One region of the Methylobacterium sp. J-001 genome, then DNA from elsewhere that is predicted to be linked to it. Evidence: predicted binding sites of a transcription regulator. Region 1 holds the regulator's gene; the other holds the start of a gene.

The links. The regulator LexA, encoded in region 1, represses DNA repair genes until DNA is damaged. The targets are predictions, from matches to a motif close to TGTTCNNNNTGTGTTCNG.
Region 2: a site for LexA is predicted at 2,232-2,249, ahead of MKK65_RS18265 (LexA family protein). Genes of this name have one in related genera too.

The regions. Positions count from the first base shown of each region.
Region 1 covers NZ_JAKSYN010000094.1:86,046-90,456, reverse strand. Annotated here, with positions in the region: partial or broken gene MKK65_RS10550 (ComEC/Rec2 family competence protein) at 42-1,463, shown strand; gene lexA (transcriptional repressor LexA) at 1,457-2,176, opposite strand; gene MKK65_RS10540 (biliverdin-producing heme oxygenase) at 2,573-3,070, shown strand; gene MKK65_RS10535 (hypothetical protein) at 3,242-3,694, shown strand; gene MKK65_RS10530 (hypothetical protein) at 3,732-3,947, opposite strand; gene MKK65_RS10525 (NRAMP family divalent metal transporter) at 4,030-4,411, shown strand, end outside.
Region 2 covers NZ_JAKSYN010000138.1:24,999-29,409, reverse strand. Annotated here, with positions in the region: gene MKK65_RS18275 (hypothetical protein) at 1-119, shown strand, start outside; gene MKK65_RS18270 (Y-family DNA polymerase) at 383-1,711, opposite strand; gene MKK65_RS18265 (LexA family protein) at 1,708-2,160, opposite strand; gene MKK65_RS31570 (DUF6894 family protein) at 2,274-2,576, shown strand; gene MKK65_RS18260 (hypothetical protein) at 2,600-2,809, shown strand; gene MKK65_RS18255 (hypothetical protein) at 2,858-3,226, opposite strand; gene MKK65_RS18250 (hypothetical protein) at 3,425-3,748, shown strand; gene MKK65_RS18245 (GNAT family N-acetyltransferase) at 4,266-4,411, opposite strand, start outside.

The sequences.
Region 1 (4,411 bases):
ACCTCTTGCCAGTGCTAGGCGGTTGCCGGTAAACACGCAAGCATGTCGTCTCCATCTCCGGGCTCCACATGGTGCTGGCCGCCGGCGTGGTGTTCTGGCTGGTGCGGGCGCTGCTCGCCCTGGTGCCGTATTGCGCGCTCGTCTGGCCGATCAAGAAGATCGCCGCCGGGTTCGCGATGCTGGGGGTGACCGCCTATTGCGCCTTCTCGGGCTGGGACATCGCCGCCGAGCGCTCGCTGATCATGACCCTGATCATGCTGGGGGCGATCCTGGTCGACCGGCCGGCCCTGTCGATGCGCAACCTTGCGCTGGCCGCCCTGATCGCCCTGGCGCGGGAGCCGGAGGGGCTGCTCGGACCGAGCTTCCAGATGTCGTTCGGGGCGGTGGCCGGGCTGATCGCCTGCGCCCGGCTGATCGACGGACGGCTGTTCCGCCGCCCCGGGGCAGGGCGGGTCGAGCGGATCGTCGGTTCGGGCCTCTCGGCCGTGGTCGGCACCCTGGCGACGACGCTGGTGGCGCAGATCGCCACCGCGCCGTTTGCCACCTATCATTTCCAGACGATCCAGCCGTTCGGGCTGATCGGCAATGCCCTGACCCTGCCGCTCGTATCGCTGGTGGTGATGCCCGCGGCGGTGATCGGGATCCTGGCCTATCCCTTCGCCCTCGACCGACCCGTCTGGTGGCTGATGGGGCAGGCGGTGGGCGGCATGCTGGCGATCTCCGAATGGATCGCCGGCTTCGATCGCGCCACGCTGGTGCTGCCGGCCTTCGGCACCGGCGCGCTGGCGCTGCTGGCGGCCGGGCTGCTCCTGGCGACCCTCCCGGTCTCACGGCTGCGCTGGCTCGCCCTTCCGCCCGCCCTGCTCGGGCTCGGCCTCGCCGCGATGCCGGAGCGCTTCGACCTCTACATCGACCGGCAGGGTGGCGGCGCAGCCATCCGCGGACCGAACGGTTCTCTGTCGGTGCTGGGCAGCCCCTCTGCCTTCGTGCTGGAACAATGGCTGAAGGCGGATGGCGACGGCCGGCCGGCCAAAGCGGTGATTGGCGGTGCCGCGAAGGGCGGCCAATGCGACAGGCTCGGATGCACCACGCGCCTGCCGGATGGGCGCGCCGTCGCCCTGGTCCGCGATCGGCGCGCTTTCGCGGAGGATTGCGCCCGGGCAGCCGTGCTGATCACACGGCTTACCGCCCCACCGACCTGCACGGGGCCGCTGGTGATCGACCGGCGTGTTCTCGCCGTCCATGGCGCTGTCGCCCTTCGGGCCGAACACGCGGGGTTCACGGCACGCTATGCAAGTGGCCAAGGACGCGCGATGCCGTGGCGGCCTTCATCCACGGCCGGGGCATCGCCGCCGCCGCGCCCGGAGCCGCCTGCGGGCCCCGGCGACCCCATCCCAGCGACGGCGGACGCAGCCAGCGGCGATGCCACCCCCGGCGACGTCCCGGCCGAGCCCCTTCAGTAGCGGCGGACGAGGCTGACGAGCCGGCCCTGGATCTGGACGCGGTCGGGACCCAGAACGCGGGTCTCGTAAGCCGGGTTGGCGGCCTCCAGGGCGATCGAGGAGCCGCGACGGCGCAGGCGCTTCAGCGTGGCCTCCTCGTCGTCGATCAAGGCCACGATGATGTCGCCGGTGTTGGCCGTGTCCTGCTTGCGGATCACCACGAGGTCGCCGTCGAGGATGCCGGCATCGACCATCGAGTCGCCACGCACTTCGAGGGCGTAATGCTCGCCACCGGCCAGGAAGTCCGGCGACATGGTGATGGCGTGGCTCTGGTTCTGGATCGCCGAGACCGGCGTACCGGCCGCGATCCGGCCCATCACGGGAATCGAGATGGCGCGTCCGCCGTCGTCGATCATCCGGGTTGTCGGGGGCTGGGCCGGCAGCTTGGACTTGCCGCCTTCGACCACGCTGGGGGTGAAGCGGCGGGGCTCTGCGGGCGGCGCGGCAGGCTGGGACAGGCTCTCTGGGATGCGGATCACCTCGATGGCCCGAGCCCGGTTCGGCAGGCGCCGCAGGAAGCCGCGCTCCTCCAGGGCCGTGATCAGCCGGTGGATGCCCGACTTGGACTTCAGATCGAGGGCATCCTTCATCTCGTCGAACGAGGGAGGGACGCCGCATTCCTGCATGCGGCTCTGAATGAAACGCAGGAGGTCCAATTGCTTGCGCGTGAGCATCGACGGGGGACTCGCGGCTTGGCGGACCGCATCGACGCGGCCTCAGAAACAAATCACGAACACGTTAAACGTTCCGCAAGTGTTCTGCAAGCCTCATCCGGCCAAGCTTGATGGGCCGGGGCGCTCCGACGCGCGAGCCTGCGCAGTCTGCCACTCGGCCTCACGGTGACCTGAATCGCATCGGATAGTCGGAACGCTATGAAGGTTCGCGCCGGACGGCAAGGGCCCCCTCAACCTGGGCAGAATGCGCCTCGACCACGGTGGATGACCGGGTGCCGAATGCAAGACATGGGTCGCATGGACGTTTCAACATCCGATACGGTCGAAGCAGGTAGCCGCGTAAAGCGCCTGCGGTCTGCGACCGCGGCGGCCCATGATCAGCTCGACCGGCGCGTCATGGCGGGCCAGCCTTTCGCGAGTCTCGAGCGGTACGCGCTGTTCCTCCAGGTCCAATACCGCTTTCACGCACGGGTCGATCCGCTCTATCACGACGGCGCGCTCGGGCCCGTCCTGCCCGACCTCGACGGAAGGCGCCGTCTTGCGCTGATCACGCAGGACCTGTGCGACGTAACCGGCCGGGTCCTCGACGAGCCCGGGCCGCGCGGGGACGCGATCGATCCCGCGGCCGGCCTCGGTTGGCTCTATGTCGCCGAAGGCTCGAATCTCGGCGCGGCCATCCTGCTCAAGGAAGCCCGGAAGCTCGGCCTTTCAGAGACCCACGGCGCCCGCCACCTCGCCGGGCATCCGGATGGCCGGGGGCTGCACTGGCGGCAATTCACGACGGCCCTCGACCGGATCGCGCTCGCGGCCGACGGCGAGGCACGCGCCGCAGCCGGGGCGACGGAGGCGTTCCGTTACGTGCATCGTCTGGTTGGCGATGCGTTCGGCGACTGAGGCTGCGCCATCCAATGGCCCGTCGCAACAACGCGGACCGCTTGCGTGCGCCAAGCCGTTCGGGGCGACAAACGCATTGACTGGTCAAGCGGGGCCGTTTCAATGCACCACGGTGCTTCCGCCGGGCGTCGGCTTCGCGACGGGGCTGGAATTGGGCTTGGGATGACGAGGATGCGACGGCGCGCGGCTCTGCTGCCCATCGGCTTGGTGACCGTCGGCCTGGGGCTGGCCGGCTGCACCACCGGGTTCTCGTATATCTCGCGGAACTACGTCGCACTCACGCCGCAGGTCGTGACCATCGGCTGCAAGGAACCCTACGAAGTCTACGACAATCGGCAGATCCGCCGGATGCTGATCGTCTCCAACGCCCTGCGGGAATATGCCGGCTGCAACCTGAGCGACGTGCGGATCGATCCCGATCCGGCGGCAAGCCGGGTGACGCGGTTTCGCACCGCTGCCCGTGCCTATCTCGACGAGACCGTGCGCGAGGATTGCCGGATCACCGGCGAGACCGTGTTCGATCCGCAGAAGAGCGAATTCGCCTATGCCTGCGACGGGCCGATCGAGAAGCGGGGCACGGTGGTGCCGCGATTGCCCGGCCGCAATCCGGGCTTCGTCCAATAGGGATCCGAGCCAGCGGCGCCCGGCCTGAGATCGATCGTCAAGAGCCGGGCTTGGGAAAGGTGCGCTCGGCCGCGTCGCCGGCGGCAGCCAGCAGGGCTCGGGCGAAGGCGCGGGCCTCCGACCGATCCAGCACGATCGCTGCCGTAACCGGGCCGCCGCCGAGATCGGCCAAGGCCAGTTCGAGCCGCACCCCGTCCGGCACGGCGCTCGCCTGAAGGCTCCAGCCGCCTCCTCGATCCGTGCTCTCCGCCATCACTTCTCTCCCGCCCGCCGGACCTGAAAAAACGCCGCAGGCTCCCGCCGGAACGGCCCTCGCTCGGGACTGTTCCTGAGCCGTGCCGAACGCCGCTTCCCTGCCTCGCCTGTCCACCTTCCTCAAGACCGCCGGCCCCGGTCTCGTCGTGATGCTCGCCGATACGGATGTCGGCAGCCTCATAACGGCGGCACAGAGTGGTGCCCGGTGGGGTTACTCCCTGCTGCTGCTGCAGATCCTGCTCGTACCAATCCTGTACATCGTTCAGGAGCTGACGGTCCGCCTGGGGACCGCGACCGGTCGTGGCCACGGAGAGCTGATCCGCGCGCATTACGGGCCGGTCTGGGCCTGGGTCTCGTATACCGGCCTCGTGATCGCCGGGGTCGGAGCGATCGTCACCGAGTTCTCCGGCATTGCCGGGATCGGCGACCTGTTCGGGGTGCCGCGAATCGCAAGCCTCGGAC
Region 2 (4,411 bases), on a different contig from region 1:
CTGCTGCCGTGCACATCGCCAGCCTCAACCTCAAACCGGCGGCGGTGATCTACAGCGTGTTCGATCGCGAAGGCTTCACAGTGGCTTCAAGTGTCGAGGAGTTGGCCGAGGCCGGGTAACGACGCCTTGGACCTGTGATTTCGGCGACCCCGATCAGGCCTGGGCAGAAAAAAGGCCACCCCCGAAGGAGCGGCCCGAAGTCTTGGGAGGAAACGCCCTTGGGAGGGCTGCAGGACCACGATGTCATCGCCGTCCCACAGCATCGACCTATGCACCTTCAGTGCAGCGAACAACCGCCCATAGGTTGTAGCCCGCGCATAAGTGGCGTTGTTTCAGCTCTCAGGTGCGCTTCCACACCATGGCTGGATGCGACCTGCGATCATCAGGCGTGCGCCACTGGCAGCTCGCCCACCTGCGTCGTGTAGCGCGGCGTCCGCATCTCGAACTTCGTGTTCCACCTCCGCTTGGCCACCAGCCCCGAGCGGGCGGGCACTACGGCCCCGCGGCCCCAGCGCGCGTTGCAGGCGTCCATCGCCGCCATGAGCGGCCCTGACCGCTCCCGGTCCATGGCGTCGATCAAGGCCAGCGGGCTGTGCGACAACGGCACTAGGTCGTTGGTGATGATGCCGGCCTTGGAGTACCGCCACGACCGCTGGCCGGGCTCGCGCCAGGTCTTGGCCACCCCGAGCCGTGCTGCCTTAATCAGCACCAGCGTGTCGTTGGTGTGCTCGGGAAGGGTGATGGTGGTGGAGACCGAGCGCATCGGAGCATCCCGATCGTGCTCGCTGGTATGGTAGAAGATCGACACGTGGTTGGTGGCCAGCCCCTCCCGCCGCAGCTTCTCGCCCAGTCGGGTAGCATGTGCGGCCACCGCCTCCTCGAGTACCGCCCGTTCGGTGATGCGGCTGCTAAACGACCGCGTGACCGCGCAGCCCTTCCGTCGGGCCGGCACCATCTCCAAGGGCAGACAGGCGAGCCCGCGCAGCTCGTGGATGATGCGCTCGCCCACTACCGTTAGGCCCTTGCGCACCGGCCGCGAGTCGAGGTCGCGCAGGTCCGCTACGCTCTCTACGCCCATCGCTTCCAGCTTCGCCAGCGAGGCCCGGCCGATACCCCAGACCTCGGCGACATCGATCCGGCAGAGCCAATGCTCGTAGGCGACCGGGTCAGTCAGATCGCATACACCCTGCAGCTCGTGCACGGTCTTGGCGATGTGGTTGGCCAGCTTCGCCAGTGTCTTGGTCGGGCCGATGCCGACACAGGTCGGGATGCCAGTCCAGGCCCGCACCGTGGCGCGCAGATCCCGGGCGAGTTCCTCCCGTAGACCCGGCGCCACGTCCGAGAGGTTCAGGAAGCTCTCGTCTATGGAGTAGATCTCCACCTGCGGGCTGAACTGCCGGTACACAGCGTTGGTGCGCCCCGACATATCACCGTAGAGGGTGTAGTTCGACGAGAAGACGCGCACGCCCTGCCGCCGGCACAGGTCGCGGATCTTGAAGTACGGCTCGCCCATCCGAATACCGAGCGCCTTGGCCTCGGCCGTGCGGGCGATGGCGCAGCCGTCGTTGTTCGAGAGGACGATCACCGGCACCAGGGCGAGCTTCGGATCGAACACGCGCTCGCACGAGCAGTAGAAGCTGTTGCCGTCGATCAAGGCCACGGCGCGGCCGCCACCGATGCGGTCGCGTTGGCGCGGGGCCGGCGCACTCACGACAGCTGCCCGCGGGCGACGTGCCAGCGGATCGAGAAGCGGACCACGCCCCAGATCACGCCCTCGCCGAGTTCGTCGACCGCGAAGGCTGGCAAGGCTGGATTGCAGAACGCCAACCGGGCGACGTTGCCGTCGATCACCAGGCGCTTGCAGCTCATCTGCCCGTCGACCGCCGCAACGACGATGCTACCATGGGACGACGTGAGGCTGCGGTCGACGCAGGCGAGATCCCGGTCGTAGATCCCGGCCCCCTCCATGGACGATCCGGAGATGCGCCATAGGAACGTGGCGGGCGGGTTCGGCACGAGCCAGCGTGGCAGCTCTAGCGCGCCCTCTAGGAAGTCGTCGGCTGGGCTGGGGAAGCCAGCGCATAGGGCCTGCCCGATCAGCGGGACCCGCACGGCGTCGGGACTGCCGACGAGCAACTCGTCGATCCGGTGAGCTGGCATGAGACTCAGCGAGTTCCGGCGTCCACAGCTGGTTCGTACCACCGGGCGTGCATCGCGACCTCCATATCGAATAGAACACACCATGAACAAACACGGCGCGTGAGCGTAGTTCAATGGCTGTGTCGGGCCCCGCCGAGATCGCAGTGGGCGAGTGTGGAAAGGTCGGGAAAAGGCCAATGCCGCGGAGGCTTTACCGCTTCCATTGCCTGGGTGGGGGCGACGCCGCGTTGGATTTGAACGGGCGATGGCTATCGAGCAGCCGCGAGGTCCGACAGCAAGCGGATCGGGTAGCGATCGACCTGATGGCGGGTGGCGGCAGCCAGGACTGGACTGCGTGGATCGTCGATGTGCGAGACGCCGCAGGCCGGTCCGTGCTGATGCGGGCGTTCACTTTGGTGAAGGTGGCCTGCGAGTAGGCGTAGCAGACGGGAGAGACGCAATAGCGATGAAAACCAGCTACGTGGTGCAGCCGTTCGAAATCCACCGCAAGCGCTTGCGTCCTGCCCGCCAGGAGGCCGCTCAGACTGAGAGCGGCGCCCTGAAGAAGGCTGAAAACCTAGCCAACCGTATGCCCGGGGCGGCGGCGCTGAAGGTGGTAGCTGACGACGAGACTGCCGAGCTGGAAGTCGTCACGATCCTCGGGCAGTGAGGCGAGATCCTCGACGACTTCGCCGAGAGCCTGCAGGGCGGATGAAGGTCAGCCGACCTTCGCCTTGAACTCCCAGATCGGCGGTCCCCACATTTTGCCCGGCGTATTCCGGTAGCCAGCGGTCCGCTCGAACACGACCCTCTCAGCCTCGACGGCCTGCGCCTTCTTGCCGGCGATCATCAGCGCACCGCAGTAGTCGACCCGCAGCGTGCCGTGCTCAGGATGCACTCCGAACAGCTGCCGATCCGTCCAGCCGAGCGCGACCGCGTCAGCGCCTAATTGATCGCAGAAGTCGATAGCCGCTTCCCGGAACGTCGCCCACTGCGTCGGCGTGAGGTAGCGACAGGGCGAGGCGCGCTCGGAGATGCGTTCGAGTTGATCGCGCCAGGTGGCGACGGCGGGTGGCAGATCTGACATGCCCCCGGCGGTACGGGCGAATGATTGCCGAAACGGAAAAACCGGCCAGGCGCTGGGCCGGGTGGGCGGATGTCATTAGCGGTGTTCGCCGCCGCTCCCTCGACGGTGAGTGCTCGACCTTTCGTCGCACGCTGGCTTTTCCTCCGAACCGTCAGCGGCGCACGCAGTTGCCGCCTGACCACGATGGAGGAGAGCGCGATGTCGAACCCAGCCAAGGGACAGCACGGCGATGGCCAGCGCCACAGCACGATGAGCGCTAAGGAACAGAAGGCCGCCGAGGTCCAAGAGGCAGGGAGCGCAAAGGCCGACGCAGGCCACCCTGAGGTTCTCGAAGGTGGGAAAGCGGAGTCGACGACCGAGGGCAAGGGGCATCCCAAGTCGGCGGCATCGAATGCACCGGCAGGCGGGACCAGCGACGCGGCCACGACCTCGGCGACAGTTGGCAAGGCTGAGAAGGAGGCTGCGGCTGCGGCCGGCGCCGAAAAGGAGCAGCACGGGCGCGGACACCGGAAATCGGAGTAGCCTTCCCGCATCGAATGATCCGCTCGGCCCCGCCCCGATCTGCTCACGGGGCGGGGGAGCGTCCGATCTCACCAGCGGTCGAGCCGATACGCAACGCGGCTTGGGAACAGGATGAGACCGGGCGGTTCCCGTGGCATGCTGCGTCTTTAACGCTGCCAATCCCAGCCCGGGATTCGAGCATGAAGAAGCCCGCACAGGTGGGTCCCGGGCGAGCTTTTCCAGATCTCAACCCCGAGGGGTGGCGGAGCCGGACCCGTGAGCATTGTATCGCTGCCGCGGATACAAAAAAGCACGCCGCGGCGCTGTCCCGAGCAGGTCGGGATGGGATGGGATCGGAGTATCTTAGCCGGATCGCCGTGACAGCTCGATGGATCCCGCGGGAGCGACCGGCCGGCGATGATGCCGACCCGGAGCGCGATCAGGGCGGAGACCGCACCCGAATCCTGGCGCCGGCCCAACTGACGGAGATGTTAGCAGCCAAGATACCTCCTATGTCCTGGGTTCGCACGAGCACATGCTACGGCTCGCTCATACAGAGGAGTTCCGGCGAGTAGACCGTCTTGAACCCGGCCTGCGCGTAGAGCGCCTCGATGCCGCCGCCGGCCGGGCATTGCAGGAAAGCCCAGCGTGCCCCGCGCGCCTGCGCCTCGCGCAGGGCAGCAA